One region of the Kitasatospora sp. NPDC059160 genome, then DNA from elsewhere that is predicted to be linked to it. Evidence: riboswitches for the same ligand, from Rfam matches in the RefSeq annotation. Region 1 holds a riboswitch; each other region holds the start of a gene.
The links. A riboswitch is a leader RNA that binds a small molecule or an ion and turns the genes downstream of it on or off. The one in region 1 is predicted to bind S-adenosylmethionine.

Region 1 (5,734 bases):
GTCTCCACGTCCTTGGCCTGGGCCAGCAGCTGGTCCGAGACGGCGGCCACGGCCTTCTCGATACCGCGCTTGAGGGCCATCGGGTTGGCGCCGGCGGCGACGTTGCGCAGACCCTCGCGAACCAGGGCCTGGGCGAGCACGGTGGCGGTGGTGGTGCCGTCACCCGCGACGTCGTCCGTCTTCTTGGCGACCTCCTTGACGAGCTCCGCGCCGATCTTCTCGTAGGGGTCCTCGAGCTCGATCTCCTTGGCGATGGAGACACCGTCGTTGGTGATCGTGGGGGCGCCCCACTTCTTCTCCAGCACGACGTTGCGGCCCTTGGGGCCGAGCGTGACCTTCACCGCGTCGGCGAGCTGGTTCATGCCACGCTCAAGGCCGCGGCGAGCTTCCTCATCAAAGGCGATGATCTTGGCCATCAGAAGTGGTCCTCCGGGACACGGTCGACTGCTCGGACCAAGGGGTGCCCGCGACGGACGGCCCTGGTGTGCGGAGGTCCATTCCCCTGCCGCTCCCGGGGGCCTCACCGACCCGGTCCGCTGTCACTCTCACACTGTGAGTGCTAACGCCAATGATTAGCACTCCGGGTGGTCGAGTGCAAGCCCCACGGCCGACCCGCGAGCCGCCGCCCACCTCCGCCCGCCCCCGCCCGGCACCCCGGACGGCCCGGCGCGGGAACGCGAACGGGCCCGTACGACGCGTGTCGTACGGGCCCGTCGAGAAGCGAGTGGTCACCAGCCGTGGGCCGCGCCGAGCTCCTGGGTTCCGGAAGAGGTCAGACCGCCGCGCGGACCATGTCCGCCTGCGGGCCCTTCTGTCCCTGGGAGATCTCGAACTCGACCCGCTGGCCCTCCTCGAGGGTGCGGTAGCCGTCCATCTGGATCGCGCTGTAGTGGACGAAGACGTCCGCACCACCGTCGACCGCGATGAAGCCGTAGCCCTTCTCCGCGTTGAACCACTTGACGGTGCCCTGAGCCATTCCAAACTCCCCTAGTGCTGTGCTGGCCCTTCACGGGCCAGCAGGTCGCGGGCCCGGGTCTGGTTTGAAGGCCGGCCCGGGGAACCCCCCCTGGACGCAGCCGTGCACGCCGCAATCCTCCGCACGGGGGCGCCGGACGGCTTCCGTGAGCGGTTGATTACGTCGACCGCCGCTGAATGTATCCGGATCGACGCCCTCTGCAACAGGGTCCGCCGCCGGGAATTCCGCAGCCCCGTCGAGAGACAAGAGCGAACAAACCGGGAGGAAATCGGCAATTAGCGCCGGACATAGCGGACGAATTACTCAAATGCCTGCAGGAATTCTGACATCTGCCTGACATGTTTCACCGCCCGGGCCCCGGGCCGGTCTCAGCGCCCGGACGGGCTCCGGCGAAGCACCCACCGCCGGAAGGGGAAGCCCTGTTCCCAGCAGAGCCACACTCTACTCCGACTCGGACCGAAAATATTCCCACCGAAATGCCGACGGCCGTCCGCGCGTACGGAGAGCGGAATTCCGTACGCGCGGACGGCCGGGAAGCGGGAACGGCTCAGCAGCCGCCGGCCACCGCCGGAATGATCGAAACGCTCGCACCGTCCGCGATCCCGGTCGCCAGGCCCTCGGCGAACCGCACGTCGTCGTCGTTCACGTACACGTTGACGAAGCGGCGCAGCTTGCCGGTGTCGTCCAGGATCCGGGCCGCGATGCCCGCGTGGTTGCGCTCCAGGTCGGCGATGACCTCGCCCAGGGTGGCCCCCTCGGCGGGCACCTCGGCCGCACCGCCGGTGTAGGTGCGCAGGATGGTGGGGATGCGGACGTTGGCGCTCATGACTCTCCTAGCGGGGTGGGGGGTGGATCAGACGGACGCGAGGCCGGCGGCGTGGAAGGAGTCCAGCGTCGGGCGGATGACGGCGGTCATGCCCGCCTCGGAGACGGCGTCCAGCGTCTTCAGGCCGTCCCCGGTGTTGATCGCGACGGTCTCCTTGGACGGGTCCAGCTGACCGGTCTCCACGAGCTTCTTCAGCACACCGACGGTCACCCCGCCCGCGGTCTCCGCGAAGATCCCCTCGGTCCGGGCCAGCAGCCGGATCGCCGCCACCACCTCCGCGTCCGTGACGTCCTCCACCGCGCCGCCGGTCCGGCGGGCGATGTCCAGCACGTACGGGCCGTCCGCCGGGTTGCCGATCGCCAGCGACTTGGCGATGGTGTCCGGCTTCACCGGCCTGATCACGTCCCGGCCGGCCTTGAACGCCGCCGACACCGGCGAGCAGCCCTCCGCCTGGGCGCCGAAGATCCGGTACGGCCGGTCCTCCACCAGGCCCAGCTTGATCAGCTCCTGCAGACCCTTGTCGATCTTCGTCAGCTGCGAGCCCGAGGCGATCGGGATGACGATCTGCTCCGGCAGCCGCCAGCCGAGCTGCTCGCAGATCTCGTACGCCAGCGTCTTGGAGCCCTCGCCGTAGTACGGCCGCAGATTGACGTTGACGAAGCCCCAGCCCTCGCCGGCCGGGTCCCCGATCAGCTCCGAGCAGAACCGGTTCACGTCGTCGTAGTTGCCCTCGATGCCGACCAGCTCACCGCCGTACACCCCGGCCATCACGACCTTGCCCTGCTCCAGGTCGTGCGGGATGAACACGCAGGAGCGGAACCCGGCCCGGGCCGCCGCCGCACCCACCGCACCGGCCAGGTTGCCGGTCGACGAGCAGGACAGCGTGGTGTAGCCGAACGCCCGGGCCGCCTCGATCGCGCAGGCCACCACCCGGTCCTTGAACGAGTGCGTCGGGTTGCCCGAGTCGTCCTTGACGTGCAGCTGCGCGGTGAACCCGAGCTCCCGGCCCAGGTTGTCCGCCTTCACCAGCGGGGTCCAGCCGGGGTTCAGGTTGGGCTTCGAGGCGACGTCGGCCGGCACCGGCAGCAGCGGCGCGTACCGCCAGATGGACGCGGGGCCGGACTCGATCCGCCTGCGCAGCTCCTCGGCGCGCTCGCCGCCGAACTCGTAGGCGATCTCCAGCGGCCCGAAGCACTCCACACAGGCGAAGCTGGGGCCGAGCGGGAAGCGGGTTCCGCACTCCCGACAGGACAGGGCGGCGGCGGGGCCGAGGTCGACGGAAACAGGTGCGGCGATGTCGATAGCCATGATGGCGGAGGCCTCTCTCCTCATCTTCCCCGCGGCGCGGTCGCGCCACAGGCCGGAATTGGCACCTGTCCCGCCGGGGCCTGTCAACGACAGCCGAGCGAGAAGGTTGCCGGGACGTCAACGGGCCGTTCCCTCAGTCCCTCTGGATGAGCTTGTGAAATTGTGGTGGTGCGCAGCGGCGACCCCGGCGTGCAAAGGTCCGACCGCTGTACGAAGACTGTATCCGAAGGCGCCAACCCTGAACGGGACCGTCCGCCAAGCGAGATGACCCGTCCCACCCGATCCCGCCGAGGAGAGTCACCGTGCCCGCCGAACCGACCCACGCCCTCCTCCCACAGGCGGCGTCCTGGCTCCGCCGCCGCTCGTGGAGCGCGGCCGAGCGGCCGGTCGACGCCCTCCTCGCCGCCAAACGGCGCACCGGCCGGACGGTCAGCGTCGTCCTCCCCGCCCTCGACGAGGAGGCCACCGTCGGCGACATCGTCCGCACCGTCCGGCGCGAGCTCATGGACCGGATCCCGCTCGTCGACGAACTCGTCGTGGTCGACTCCGGCTCCACCGACGCCACCGCCGCCTTCGCCGCCGAGGCCGGCGCCCGGGTGGAACACCGCGACCGGATCCTCCCCCGGCTGCCCGCCGTCCCCGGCAAGGGCGAGGTGCTCTGGCGCTCCCTGCTGGTCACCCACGGCGACATCGTCTGCTTCATCGACGCCGACCTGCGCGAGTTCGACCCGGCCTTCGTCTCCGGCATCGTCGGCCCGCTGCTCACCGACCCCGACATCCACCTGGTCAAGGCCATGTACGACCGCCCGCTCGAGACCGAAAGCGGCGCGATCGTCCCGGCCGGCGGCGGCCGGGTCACCGAACTCGTCGCCCGCCCCCTGCTCAACCTCCACTGGCCGGAACTCGCCGGCTTCGTCCAGCCCCTCGGCGGCGAGTACGCGGCCCGCCGCTCACTGCTCGAACGGCTGCCCTTCCCCACCGGCTACGGCGTCGAACTCGGCCTCCTGGTCGACGCCCTGGACCAGGTCGGCCTCGACGCGCTGGCCCAGGTCGACGTCGGCGTGCGGCACCACCGCCACCAGGACGGCCAGGCCCTCGGCCGGATGGCCGCCACCATCTACCGCACCGCCCTGGAACGCCTCGACCGCTCCCACCGCCTCAAGGCCTCCGCCGACCTCGTCCACCCCCACCTCACCCAGTTCACCCGCGACCCCCACACCCGCGCCTTCACCGCCCACACCCACCCCGTGACGGCCCTGGAACGCCCCCCGATGCACACCGTCCCGGAATACGCCACCCGCCGCTGACGGGTTTGCCGCCCCGACCCCCCGGCAACATCCCAACCATGGGCGATCTCACGACCGAACGTTCGAGTGCGACCGGAACCGCCCCCGTCCTGGTGGCCTCCAACCGGGGACCGGTGTCCTTCGGCACCGCCGACGACGGCACGCTGACCCTGCGCCGCGGCGGCGGGGGCCTGGTCTCCGGCCTGTCCGCGATCGACGACCCCACCGCCGTCTGGGTCTGCGCCGCGCTAAGCGACGCCGACCGCAGAGCCGCCCGGGAGGCCCCCGCCGGCCGCCTCGACCTCGCCGGGCACGAGGTCGGCGGACAGGCCGTACGGATGCTCGACATCGACCCGGAGACCTTCGCCCGCGCCTACAACGGCGTCGCCAACTCCACCCTCTGGTTCGTCCACCACCTGCTCTACGCGACCCCCACCGCGCCCTCCTTCGACGCCGGCTTCCGCACCGAGTGGGCCGCCTACCGGGCGTACAACGCCGCCTTCGCCGACGCCCTCGCCGCCGAGGCCGCCCCGGGAGCCGCCGTCCTGGTCCAGGACTACCACCTCTCCCTCACCCCGGCGCTGCTCCGCGAAGCCCGCCCCGACCTGCGGATCGGCCACTTCTCCCACACCCCGTGGGCGCCGCCCGAGTACTACCGGCTGCTCCCCGACGACGTCGCCCGGGCCGTCCTGACCGGCATCCTCGGCGCCGACCGGGCCGGCTTCCTCACCGAACGCTGGGCCCGCGCCTTCGCCGCCTGCTGCGAGGACCTGCTCGGCGCCGCCTTCGACCCTGCCGCCCTCACCGTCACCCACGAGGGCCGCACCACCCACCTGGGTGTGCACGCCCTGGGCGCCGACGCCGACTTCCTGCGCGAACGCGCCCACCGCCCCGACGTCGACGAACGCCTCGCCGCCCTCCGGGCCGCCGTCGGCGACCGCCGCACCATCGTCCGGGTCGACCGCACCGAGCTGAGCAAGAACATCGTCCGCGGCCTCCAGGCCTACCGGCACCTGCTCCGCACCCGCCCCGAGTGGCACGACCGGGTGGTCCACATCGCCTTCGCCTACCCGTCCCGGACCGACCTCGCCGAGTACCGCGACTACACCGCCGCCGTCGAACGCCTCGCGACCGCCATCAACGCCGAGTTCGCCACCCCCGCCTGGCAGCCCCTGATCCTGCACGTCAACGACGACTTCCCGCGCAGCCTCGCCGCCTACCGCCTCGCCGACGTGGCCCTCGTCAACCCGATCCGGGACGGCATGAACCTGGTCGCCAAGGAGGTCCCGGTGGTCTCCGACCACGGCTGCGCCCTCGTCCTGTCCCGCGAGGCCGGCG
Region 2 (5,734 bases), on a different contig from region 1:
AAGCGGCCTTCGCCCTCGGCCTGGACGAGTAGGACTCAGCTCGCGCGACGCGTGTCGGCGACGCAACGGCCGCCCTCGTTGCGGTAGTTCCACGCCGCGCCGTCCGAGACCAGCTCGCGGACCGCGGCCAGGAAGCGCTCGACGTGCTCGTCCGGCGTGCCGGCGCCGAAGCTCACCCGGATCGCGTTCAGGCTGCGCTCACCGGGCAGCGAGGGCTCGGGCGCCCCGCACTCGGAGGGCGCCACGTCCTCGTCCCCGAGCAGGGTGCGCACCAGCGGGTGGGCGCAGAACAGCCCGTCGCGCACGCCGATGCCGTACTCGGCGGACAGCGCGGCCGAGAAGTGCGAGCTGTTCCAGCCCTGGACGACGAAGGACAGCACGCCCACCCGGGCCGAGCCGGCCCCGAACAGGTTCAGCACCCGGACCTCGGGGATCTCCGCCAGCCCCGCCGTCAGCCGCTCGACCAGCTCCCGCTCCCGGGCCTCCAGCGCGTCGAAGCCGGCCTCGGTGAGCGCCCGACAGGCCGAGGCGATCGCGTAGGCGCCGATGACGTTGGGCGAGCCGGCCTCGTGCCGGGCCGGGCCGGTGTGCCACTGCACCGCCACCGAGCCGTCCAGCTCCCGGGCCACCGTCCGGGTCGCCCCGCCGCCGGCCAGGTAGGGCTCGGCCGCGTCCAGCCAGTCGGAGCGCCCGGCCAGCACCCCGGCGCCGAACGGCGCGTACAGCTTGTGGCCGGAGAAGGCGATCCAGTCGACGCCCAGTTCGCGCACCGAGACCCGGTGGTGCGGGGCCAGCTGGGCGGCGTCCAGCACCACCCGGGCGCCGTACCGGTGCGCGGTCCCGGTCAGTTCGGCGACCGGCCACAGCTCGCCGGTCACGTTGGAGGCGCCGGTGACGCACAGCAGCTTCGGGCCCTCCGGCGCCGCGGCCAGCGCCTCCTCCAGCGCGGCCACCGCCTCGGCCCGCGAGCGCGGCGCCCGCAGGTAGCAGACCTCCAGCCCGGCGTGCGCCCACGGCAGCAGCGAGGCGTGGTGCTCGGTCTCGAAGGCGAACACCCGGGTGCCGGCCGGGACGGCGGCGGCCAGCAGGTTGAGCGAGTCGGTGGTGGCGCGGGTGAAGACCACCTGGTCGCCCTCGCGCAGGTCGAGGAACTCGGCGACGGTCCGGCGGCTCTGCTCGAACAGGTCGGTGGACAGCTGGGAGAGGTAGCCGGCGCCGCGGTGCACGCTGCCGTAGTAGGGGGCGTAGGCGGCGACGTCGTCCCACACCCGCTGGAGGGCCGGCGCGCTGGCCGCGTAGTCGAGAGCCGCGTAGCCGACCTTCTCACCGCTGACGAGCGGGACCTCGACGTCGTGGCCGAGGACGGCGAGCGGGGCGGTGGTTCCGAGGGAGAGGGACATGAGGATGCACTCCTTCACGGGTAAGGGACCCCGGGAGTGCTGATCGTCCGGTGTCCGCGCTTGTCGCGCGGACGGCTTGCCCGGCGACCCGGTCCTCACCCAGGGCACCCCGCCACGGACGGAGGGTTGCCGGACAGCGAGCTGGGGCTTCGCGCTGTCACTCATGACCTGGCGAAGACTCTAGGTCGGGTACGTCGGAGGGTCAAACAGGCATCCACCATCCGGACAGCCTCCTCCGCGCGCCCCTCCGGCTCGGGGCGGGCGGCCGGAGGGCCCGTGCCGACGCGTCGACACGGGCCCTCAACTACCCGCTCAGATCCGGCTGGTGGCCTCGGACCAGCGCCGCAGCAGGTCCTGCGCCCGGCCGGAGTCGATCGCCTCGGCCGCCCGCACCATGCCCGCCGCGAGCTGCTCCGCCAGCGGGGCGTCGCCCAGCTCCAGCGCGACCAGCGCCGCCGCCGTGTTCAGCAGGACGGCGTCCCGCACCGGCCCGCGCTCCCCGGCCAGCAGTCGGCGCGCGACCTCGGCGTTGTACGCGGCGTCGGCCCCGCGCAGCGCCTCGATGCCGACCAGCTCGATGCCGACGTCCCGCGGGTCGAACGTGGTCTCGGTGACCACGCCGTCGCGCACCACCCAGACCCGCGAGGTGGTGGTGATGGTCAGCTCGTCCAACCCGTCGTCGCCGCGGAACACCAGCGCGGTCGCCCCGCGCCGGGCGAGCACCCCGGCGATCAGCCCGGCCAGCCGGGTGTCGAAGCAGCCGATGGCGTGCGAGGTGACCTTCGCCGGGTTGGTCAGCGGGCCGAGGATGTTGAAGGCGGTGGGCACCCCGAGGTCGCGCCGCGCGGTGGCGGCGTGCCGCATCGAGGGGTGGAACTTCGCCGCGAAGCAGAAGGTGAGCCCGACCTCCTCGGCCACCTGGGCCACCCGCCGGGAGGAGAGGTCGAGTGCCACCCCGAGCTTCTCCAGCACGTCCGAGGAGCCGCTGGACGAGGAGGCCGCCCGGTTGCCGTGCTTGACCACCTTGGCCCCGGCCGCCGCGGCGACGATCGCCGACATGGTCGAGATGTTGACGGTCTTCGCCCGGTCCCCGCCCGTGCCGACGATGTCGACCGCCGGGCCGGGGATGTCCAGCGGCTCGGCGTGGTCGTACATCGCGTCCACCAGGCCGGCGATCTCGTCGACCGTCTCGCCCTTGGCCCGCAGCGCCACCATGAACCCGGCCACCTGGACGGGGGACGCCTCGCCGCTCATGATCCGGTCCATCGCCCACGCGGTGGACGAGCGGTCGAGGTCCTCCCCCTTCAACAGAGCCGCCAGGATGTCCGGCCAGGTGCGGACCACCTGCGCGGGGTCGGTACCACCGTTCGCAGGGTTCACGTTCACCATGGCTGACTCCAGCTGTAGTCGGTTCCCCCGCGCCGGGGGGACGTCCGTACGGATGGAGCCAGCCTATCGAGCGGCGGGGTGCCGACGGCGCCCCCTTCTCCAGGACTGAGACGGCACCGCTCAGCGCGTGGCCGGGGCCCGCTTGGCCAGCCGGGCCCGCAGCAGGGTGGCGACCGCCTCGGCCAGCGCCACCGGCTCGACCGGGTGGGAGATCGCGGCATCGGCCCGGCTCCAGGCGGCGAGCCAGGAGTCCTGCGGCCGGCCGATCAGCACCAGCACCGGCGGGCACCCGTAGATCTCGTCCTTGAGCTGGCGCCCGAGGCCGAGGCCGCCGGCCGGCACCGCCTCGCCGTCCAGCACGCACAGGTCGACGCCGCCCTTCTCCAGCGCCTTGATCACCGCGGGGGTGGTCGCGCATTCGAGGTAGGACAGCTCCGGAAGATCCTCGGCGGGGCGACGGCCGAGCGCCGTCAGCACCTGCTCGCGGGTGTTGCGGTCGTCGCTGTAGACGAGGACGGTGAGCGTCTCGTCGGTCGTGTACGCCATGGACCCTGCTCCCTCAAGTGTGATCCGGACCACGTTCACCTGATCCGGATGCTACTCCCGTTTCCCCCGTCGCCGGTCCCCCTCGCGCACGTTCCCCCTCAAGCCGCCGCGCCCGTGACTCACCCGCTCGGAGGACGGCCCGTCACCCGGACCCGCCCGGTCCACCCGGACGGCGGATGCGGCGCCCCGCCCCCCTACGGCAGGACACTGGGCCGACCGTGCAACGACGCGCCGGGCAACGGGGTCGCGGGCTCCTCCGAGGAACCGTCAGAAAAGGGACACGCCGCTGCTCAGCCCTCGTCCGGACCCTCCGTCGGCCTTCAAGCGGGCATACCGCACGCACCGGACACTCCGAGGGACACCCCCCGACGTGAAGACGGAATAAGGGACCGACATAATGTCCGTCGTGGCGACAGCAACAGCAACAGAAACCGGGCACGCGCACGGATCGGTCAATCGACCGAACATGGTCAGCGTCGGAACGATCGTCTGGCTCAGTTCCGAGCTGATGTTCTTCGCGGCCCTCTTCGCGATGTACTTCACGCTCCGCTCCGTCAAGGGAGCCGAGTTCTGGGCCGAGAAGGCGCACGCCCTCAACGTGACGTTCTCCTCGATCAACACCACGATCCTGGTGCTCTCCTCGCTCACCTGCCAGCTCGGCGTGTTCGCCGCCGAGCGCGGTGACGTGAAGAAGCTCCGCGGGTGGTTTGCCCTCACGTTCTTCATGGGCGCGATCTTCATCGGCGGCCAGGTCTACGAGTACACCGAGCTGGTCAAGAACGACGGCCTCTCGCTGTCCTCCGACCCGTACGGCACGGTGTTCTACCTGACCACCGGCTTCCACGGTCTGCACGTGACGGGCGGTCTGATCGCCTTCCTGCTGGTCCTGGGACGGACGTACGCAGCCAAGCGCTTCACGCACGAGCAGGCCACCGCCGCGATCGTCGTGTCCTACTACTGGCACTTCGTCGACGTCGTGTGGATCGGCCTGTTCGCGACCATCTACCTGATCAAGTAACCAGCTGATCAGGTCGCTGGCCACCGGCAGCGGCCCCCGCCCTCACCGGCGACGGGCCGCTTCTGCCGGTGCCGACGCTCCCACCGACCGACCGCGCGCGCAGCCTTGGACAGGCAACCTCGTGCCGGCCAGACCGGCCGCCGGGTGCACCCACCAGTCGACCAGATCCTGACACCGGGGTTATTCCGTGAAAAAGCTCTCCGCACGACGGCGCCACCCATTGGCGGCGCTGGTCGTCCTACTTCTCGCCCTGGCGGCAACCGGGGGGCTGTACGCCGCGTTCGCGCCCGCCGACAAGGCGCAGGCCGACGTCGCGGCGCAGTCGCTCGCGATCGATGAGGGCAAGAAGCTCTTCGCCGTGGGCTGCTCCTCCTGCCACGGCCTGAACGGCCAGGGCAGCAGCGACGGTCCGAGCCTGGTCGGCGTGGGCTCCGCCGCTGTCGACTTCCAGGTCGGCACCGGTCGCATGCCGGCCCAGCAGCCCGGTGCCCAGGTGCCGCGCAAGAAGGCCATCTACAGCCAGAGCGAGATCGACCAGCTCGCCGCGTTCGTCCAGTCGCTCGGCCCCGGCCCGATCACGCCGGACGCGAAGCAGTACACCTCGACCAACCCGGACGACATCTCCAAGGGTGGCGAGCTGTTCCGCACCAACTGCGCCCAGTGCCACAACTTCGCCGGCCAGGGCGGTGCCCTGACGAAGGGCAAGTACGCCCCGTCGCTGGAGGGCGTGGACGCCAAGCACATCTACGAGGCCATGCAGACCGGCCCGCAGCAGATGCCGTCGTTCCCGGACAGCACCATGCCCGAGGAGCAGAAGAAGCAGATCGTGGCCTTCGTCCGCCACACCACCAACGATGAGCCCAACCCCGGCGGTCTCACCCTGGGCAGCCTCGGTCCGGTGACCGAGGGTCTGTTCGGCTGGATCTTCGGCCTCGGCACGCTCATCGCGGTCGCGATCTGGGTCGCCGCCCACACCACCAAGGCCAAGAAGTCATGAGCCACGACATGTCAGAAGAGAAGCTCCCGGAGCCGCACGGCTCCGCCGGCGAGGTGGCCGACCACGGCAACCCGTTCGCCGACCCGGGCCTGCCGGCCCACGAGCCCCGCCGCACCGACATCGACGAGCAGGCCGCCAAGCGGGCCGAGCGCCAGGTCTCGCTGATGTTCGTGGTCTCGATGCTCGCGACGATCGGCTTCATCGCCTCGTACGTGGCCATCGACCCGGACAAGATCGTCTACATCTTCCCGCTGGGCCACGTCAGCGCGCTGAACTTCGCGCTCGGCCTGACCCTGGGCGTCGCGCTGTTCATGATCGGCGCGGGCGCGGTCCACTGGGCCCGCACCCTGATGTCGGACGTCGAGCTGCCGGCCGAGCGTCACC
Region 3 (5,734 bases), on a different contig from region 1:
GCGGCCGACCGGGCATCGCGGCCGACCGGCCGGGCGACACGCACGGCCGACCGGGCGCCGACTCCCGTTCGGCACCGGAGCAGGGCACAGCGCGGCACCACCCAGGACACCAGGCACGTACCGCCGACGACCATGGGGGTCTCCATGCAGTTCCGCACCAGAGCACCGCTCGCCACCGCGGCCGCGGCGCTCCTCCTCGCCGCCGTCGCCGCCGGCACCCCGGCCGGCGCGACCGCGGACGGTACGAACCCGCCCGACACCTCGCCCGGCGCACCGCTCGCCGTGATCTCACCCGGCGATCCGTACGCCTCCTGCGACCTCGGCGCGGACGGCGACGGCACCAACTACCCGGGCGCGGAGGACGAACCGTACGCCGCCGCCAACCCGCTCGACCCGGCGAACACCATCACCGTCTACCAGCAGGACCGCTGGTCCAACGGCGGTGCCCGGGGCCTGAGCTCCAGCTACACCACGGACGGCGTGCACTTCACCCAGACGGCGCTGCCCTTCACCCACTGCGCGCCGGGCGGGCTGGCCTACCAGCGGGCCTCCGACGGCTGGGTGAGCTTCGGCCCCGACGGCACCGCGTACGCCAGCGCCCTGGTCTTCGACGCCACCACGCCCCGCAGCGCGGTGGCCGCAGCCACCTCCACCGACGGCGGGCGCAGCTGGCAGCACGTCACCGAACTGATCGGCGACGACGACCCGGCGATCACCGACGACAAGAACGCCGTCACCGCCGACCCGGTGCACCCGGGCGTGGCCTACCAGGTCTGGGACCGGGTGGACCAGACCACCGGCCCGACCCCGGTCTTCGACGGGCCGGGCTACCTGTCCGTCACCCGGGACCACGGCCGGACCTGGTCCCCGGCGAAGCCCTTCGTGACCACGGCCACGACGCCGAACACCCAGACCATCGGCAACCAGATCGTGGTCGACCCGCGCACCGACACGCTGTACGACTTCTTCGACTGGATCACCTTCACCGACGCGACCGCCACGACCGTCAGCGACGTGCACTTCGGCATGGTCAGCTCCACCGACCAGGGCCGCACCTGGAGCCCGCCGGTCCGGGTCGCCGCCGACACCTCCGTCCCCGAGGTCCACCCGAACGCGCCCACCGACGCCACCAAGTCCCTCCGGGCCGGCGCCGGACTGCCCAGCGTGGCGATCGACCCGCAGACCGGCGAGCTGTACCTCGCCTATGAGGGCTCGGAGTCCACCGGCGGCAGGTACGACGCGATCCAGCTGGTGCACTCCACCGACGGCGGCCGGACCTGGAGCGGCCCGACCCGGCTCAACCAGGCCCCGGGAGCGCCGGCGTTCACCCCGTCGATCACCGTGACGGCCGACGGCACCGTCGCCGTCAGCTACTACGACCTGCGCTACCTCACCCCGGACGACACCACCACGCTGCCCACCGCCGCCTGGCTGCTCAGCTTCCCGCGCGGCGGCGAGAACAGTCCGGTCGAGCGGCAGATCTCGCCGGTCTTCGACTGGCTCCAGGCGCCGTACGCCGGGGGCCACTTCCTCGGCGACTACCAGGCCCTGATCACCGACGGCCACCGGATCCGCCCGGTGCTGGTGACCGCCAACAGCGGCGCCCCGCTGAACTCCACCGACGTGTACAGCGGCCGCTTCCGGCCGGACACCCTGCGCAGCCCGGGTGCGGCCGCACCGACCACCGGGGCGGTGCGCACCGGGGCGCCCGCCGCCGACCCGCGCGCCGTGCAGCACCTGCGGCGCTGACCCGACCGGCGGCTGCCGGCGCGGAGGAGCTCCGCGCCGGCGGCCGCCCGGACCCGAGCGCTCGGGTCCGGTCCGGGCCGGGCCCCGGGCCGGTCACCCCACGTCAGCCGACCGCCCGGTCAGGGCCTGTTCAGTGCGTCCGTGAGGTGGCCCGCCGCCTCGATGACGGCCTGGGAGAGGCGGGCCCCCGGGTGCCGGCTGAGCCGTTCGATCGGCCCCGAGACGGAAACGGCGGCCACCACCCGGCCGGCCGGGCCCCGCACGGGCGCGGAGACGGAGGCCACGCCGGGCTCGCGCTCGCCGATCGACTGGGCCCACCCCCGGCGCCGCACCCCGCTCAGCGCGGTGGCGGTGAACCGGGCGCCCTGGAGTCCGCGGTGGAGCCGCTCGGGCTCCTCCCAGGCCAGCAGGACCTGGGCGGCGGACCCGACCTTCATCGGCAGCGCGAGGCCCACCGGCACGGTGTCCCGCAGGCCGAAGAGGCGTTCGGCGGCCGCCACGCAGATCCGGACCTCGCCCTGCCGACGGTACAGCTGGGCGGTCTCGCCGGTGACGTCGCGCAGGTGGGTGAGGACCGTGCCCGCCGCGGCCAGCAGGCGGTCCTCACCGGCCGCCGCCGAGAGCTCGGCGAGCCGCGGGCCGAGGACGAACCGGCCCTGGAGGTCCCGGCCGAGCAGCCGGTGGTGCTCCAGTGCGACGGCGATCCGGTGGGCGGTCGGCCGGGCCAGCCCGGTGGCGTCGACCAGCCCGGCCAAGGTGGCCGGACCGGCCTCCAGGGTGCCGAGGATCGAGGTGATCTTGTCGAGCACGCCGACGCCGCTCGTGTTCTCCATGGACGGGTACTCCAGTCTCAGATCCCGTGAGCGACGGGTGGGTACGGCTCACGGGCGCTCCGGTGGGGTGGGAGCGGGGTGGTCAGCGGAAACAGGCCTGCGGGAACAGCAGATCGCCTGCGCCGAGCACGAAACGGGTACGCGAAAGGGCCGGGGCGGGAAGCGCCCGGGCGAAGGACAGCACTGAGAGCACCGTGTCTCCTCATCTTCCCCGCGCCACGTTGGCGACAGGCCGGAGTTGGCACTGACCCCGGACGGCACGGCGCGTACTTCGGACGCCGGATCGAACGGGGAGTTGCCGGGGCTTCGTAGGGCCGGTCCCTCCACCCCTCTGGATGATTCGCGAAGAACCATACAAGATTTCCCGGCCGCCCCGCCAAACCCTTTCCCGACCGCCCCTCGACCCGGAGCCGCCGGGGTCCTTGACCACGGATGATTTAGATTTCTAAACTATTTCCATGACTGCGACCCCGGCGACCTCAGCACCCCCGAAGAAGCCGCTCAGGTTCAGGATCGGCATCGCGCTCCTCGTCCTGAGCGCCCTGACCTACGTGGCCGTCCTCGTCATCCTCTTCCTCCCGCTGGAGTCCGGCACCAAGGCCGCCGCCTTCGGCGGGACGCTCGTGGTCGCCGAGACCTGCGCCCTCATCGGCATGGCGGGCGTCGGCAAGGAGGCCGTCCGGGCAGTCCGGTCCCGCCTGGGGCTCAGGAGGCGCAGCCGCGCCGCCGAGCAGCCGCCGACCACGGACTGACGGGCCCGATGGACACCGGAGAAAGACCCGACAGCGCCGACCTGCACGCCCGCATCACCCGGATCGACCGGCTCTTCGCGGACCTGTGGCTCCTCTCGGAACGGCACGCGCCCCGCTACGGCGACTTCGGGCTCACCGCCCAACAGCACCTCGTGCTCGGGCGGATCGTGGCCGACCCGGGCATCACCCCCAAGGACCTGGCCGAGCGCCTGGGCGTGTCCAGGGGCGCCGTCAGCCAGCACCTGGCGCGCCTGGAGGAGGACGGCTACCTCTCCCGGCAGCGCAGCCCCCAGGACGGACGCGTCCACGTCCTCCGCCTGGAGGCCCGCGGCGCGGCCTACCGGCAGGCCCTACTCCGGTACGAGCGGGAGCTCCACGACGCCTACGTCGCGAAGCTCTCGGCCGCGGACATGGCGGAGATCGAGTCCGCACTCGGGAAGTTGAGGCGGGTGTTCGAGGACTGACGTCACCCGCCGTGGCCGCTACTCCGGATCGATCAGTCGGGACCGATCAGTTGGAGCCGGTCAGTTGGGGCCGGTCACTTGGGGCCGATCAGTGCAGACCGATCACTTGAGATCGATCACGAGGCCGCCCGTCCGCGCCTCTTCGTTCGTGACCTTCGTCCTCGGGTGCCAGAGCACCTGCACCGAGTAGGAGTCCGAACCGCCCGGCACGTCGGGCAGCACGATCGGGAACCGGCAGGCGGAGTCGTGGTACTCGCCCTGCCCCAGGGTGCCGGTCGCCACCACCCGGCCCGCCGCGTCGCGAACGGTCACCAGGGCGTCCTTGTCCACGTCATCCAAGCCCCTGGCACCGTTGCAGGTACCCGACTTGGTGGGGTCGGAGGTGCTGATCCGTGCCTGGCCCACCAGCGTGAAGGGCTCGTCGTCCCCAAGTCCGGACAGGCCCCAGGCCAGTCCGACGGCGCCGGCGCCGACCACGAGTCCGGCAGCCGCGAACACCGCCGGGGCCTTCCAGGGCCGGAGCCGGGGCTCCTGCGCAGGCTCCGGCGGAGCCGCCTCCGTGGCGGGTATCGGAGCGACATTCTCTTCATACGATGCGTCAGACATTCGCACAGCATGGCATCGGGCGCTTCGCCCGACGAGGAGTTATCTCGACCGGGGCCTGCCCGCGCGGCCGCCACCGACCGGCCGTGCCGACCGGCCATGGGGGCTGGCCATGGGGCCGGCAGCCGTCGGGGCACGGAAGAATGGGGCGGGTGACCAGCACTCAGCCGCTCCCCCGGGGCCTCACCGCCCTCATCCCCGACGCCCGCACCCAGGCCACGCCCGGCGAGCGGGCCGCCTCCCAGCTCCTCCACCTGCGCGAGGCGACCGTGCCCGTGCCGGTCCTCGCCGCGGCCGCCGAGCTGATCACCCCGTTGTTGAAGGACCAGGACCCGGCCACCCGCGCCGCCGCCACCGCCGTCCACACCCGCCTGCTCACGGCCATCGAGGAGGCCACCCCCGGGCGGTAGCCGGCCGGGCGCGGCAGGGCGAGGGCCGAGCTCCTCCGCGACGAGCCCTCGCGAGGCGCAACCCTCGGGTTGCACCCGGCGGTGCGACGTGCAACTCTGGAGTTGCATCCACTGTCCGCAAGCGAAGGAGCTCCCTCATGAGCGAGGACCGGATCGAACGCGAGACCCTGATCGAGGCGCCCCTGGAGCGGGTCTGGTCCCTGGTGGCCGAGCCCGGCTTCTGGGTCGCCGACAAGGCGAGCCTGCCCGGCACCGTGGCCAGGGAGGGCGAGGAGCTGGTGGCCAGGAACCCGGAGTACGGCGACTTCCCGGTACGCGTGGAGAAGGTCGAGCCGCCGACCTACCTGGCCTACCGCTGGGCCAGCGCGTTCCCCGGCGAGGAACTGCGCGAGGACAACAGCACCCTCGTCGAGTTCACGCTGACCCCGGAGGACGGCAGGACGCGGCTGCGCGTGGTCGAGAGCGGCTTCGCGGCACTGGCCGGCTCCGAGGAACTGCGCGGCAAGGCGGTCGAGGACAACACCGGCGGCTGGCGCCAGGAGCTCGACGCGCTCAGGACGCGCGCCGAACAGCCCGCCACGTGACCGACGAACCCCACGGCGCCGCCGAGACGGTCGACACCGTCCTCACGGCCCTGGCCGACCCGACGCGACGCCGACTGCTCGAACTGGTCGCCGCACAGGGCGAGGCCACCGCGACGACGCTCGCCCGGCACCTTCCCGTCTCGCGCCAGGCCGTGGTCAAGCACCTCGCCGTCCTGGACGCCGCCGGACTGGTGAGCGGCGACCGCATCGGGCGCGAGGTGCGCTACACGGTGCGGCCCGCGGCGCTCGACGCCACGGCGCGTTGGATGGCCTCGCTCGCCGCCGACTGGGACCGCCGGCTGGCGCACATCAAGCGCCTCGCCGAGGCGGCGGAGCACG

Region 2: another riboswitch for S-adenosylmethionine. It lies ahead of ACFXOZ_RS28155 (aminotransferase class V-fold PLP-dependent enzyme); the one in region 1 lies ahead of thrC (threonine synthase).
Region 3: another riboswitch for S-adenosylmethionine. It lies ahead of ACFXOZ_RS01480 (IclR family transcriptional regulator); the one in region 1 lies ahead of thrC (threonine synthase).

What each region holds. Positions count from the first base shown of each region.
Region 1 covers NZ_JBHZCN010000084.1:1,225-6,958, reverse strand. Annotated here, with positions in the region: gene groL (chaperonin GroEL) at 1-416, opposite strand, end outside; gene ACFXOZ_RS30250 (cold-shock protein) at 773-976, opposite strand; gene ACFXOZ_RS30245 (MoaD/ThiS family protein) at 1,524-1,802, opposite strand; gene thrC (threonine synthase) at 1,830-3,110, opposite strand; SAM riboswitch class I at 3,128-3,263, opposite strand; gene ACFXOZ_RS30235 (glucosyl-3-phosphoglycerate synthase) at 3,413-4,417, shown strand; gene ACFXOZ_RS30230 (trehalose-6-phosphate synthase) at 4,456-5,734, shown strand, end outside.
Region 2 covers NZ_JBHZCN010000074.1:2,983-8,716, reverse strand. Annotated here, with positions in the region: gene ACFXOZ_RS28160 (Lrp/AsnC ligand binding domain-containing protein) at 1-32, shown strand, start outside; gene ACFXOZ_RS28155 (aminotransferase class V-fold PLP-dependent enzyme) at 36-1,400, opposite strand; SAM riboswitch class IV at 1,452-1,569, opposite strand; gene trpD (anthranilate phosphoribosyltransferase) at 1,713-2,789, opposite strand; gene ACFXOZ_RS28145 (hypothetical protein) at 2,910-3,335, opposite strand; gene ACFXOZ_RS28140 (heme-copper oxidase subunit III) at 3,733-4,353, shown strand; gene ACFXOZ_RS28135 (c-type cytochrome) at 4,541-5,350, shown strand; gene ACFXOZ_RS28130 (Rieske 2Fe-2S domain-containing protein) at 5,359-5,734, shown strand, end outside.
Region 3 covers NZ_JBHZCN010000002.1:98,299-104,032, reverse strand. Annotated here, with positions in the region: gene ACFXOZ_RS01485 (neuraminidase (sialidase)) at 145-1,749, shown strand; gene ACFXOZ_RS01480 (IclR family transcriptional regulator) at 1,869-2,582, opposite strand; SAM riboswitch class I at 2,782-2,924, opposite strand; gene ACFXOZ_RS01475 (transporter suffix domain-containing protein) at 3,041-3,334, shown strand; gene ACFXOZ_RS01470 (MarR family winged helix-turn-helix transcriptional regulator) at 3,343-3,798, shown strand; gene ACFXOZ_RS01465 (hypothetical protein) at 3,901-4,296, opposite strand; gene ACFXOZ_RS01460 (hypothetical protein) at 4,554-4,811, shown strand; gene ACFXOZ_RS01455 (SRPBCC domain-containing protein) at 4,949-5,395, shown strand; gene ACFXOZ_RS01450 (ArsR/SmtB family transcription factor) at 5,392-5,734, shown strand, end outside.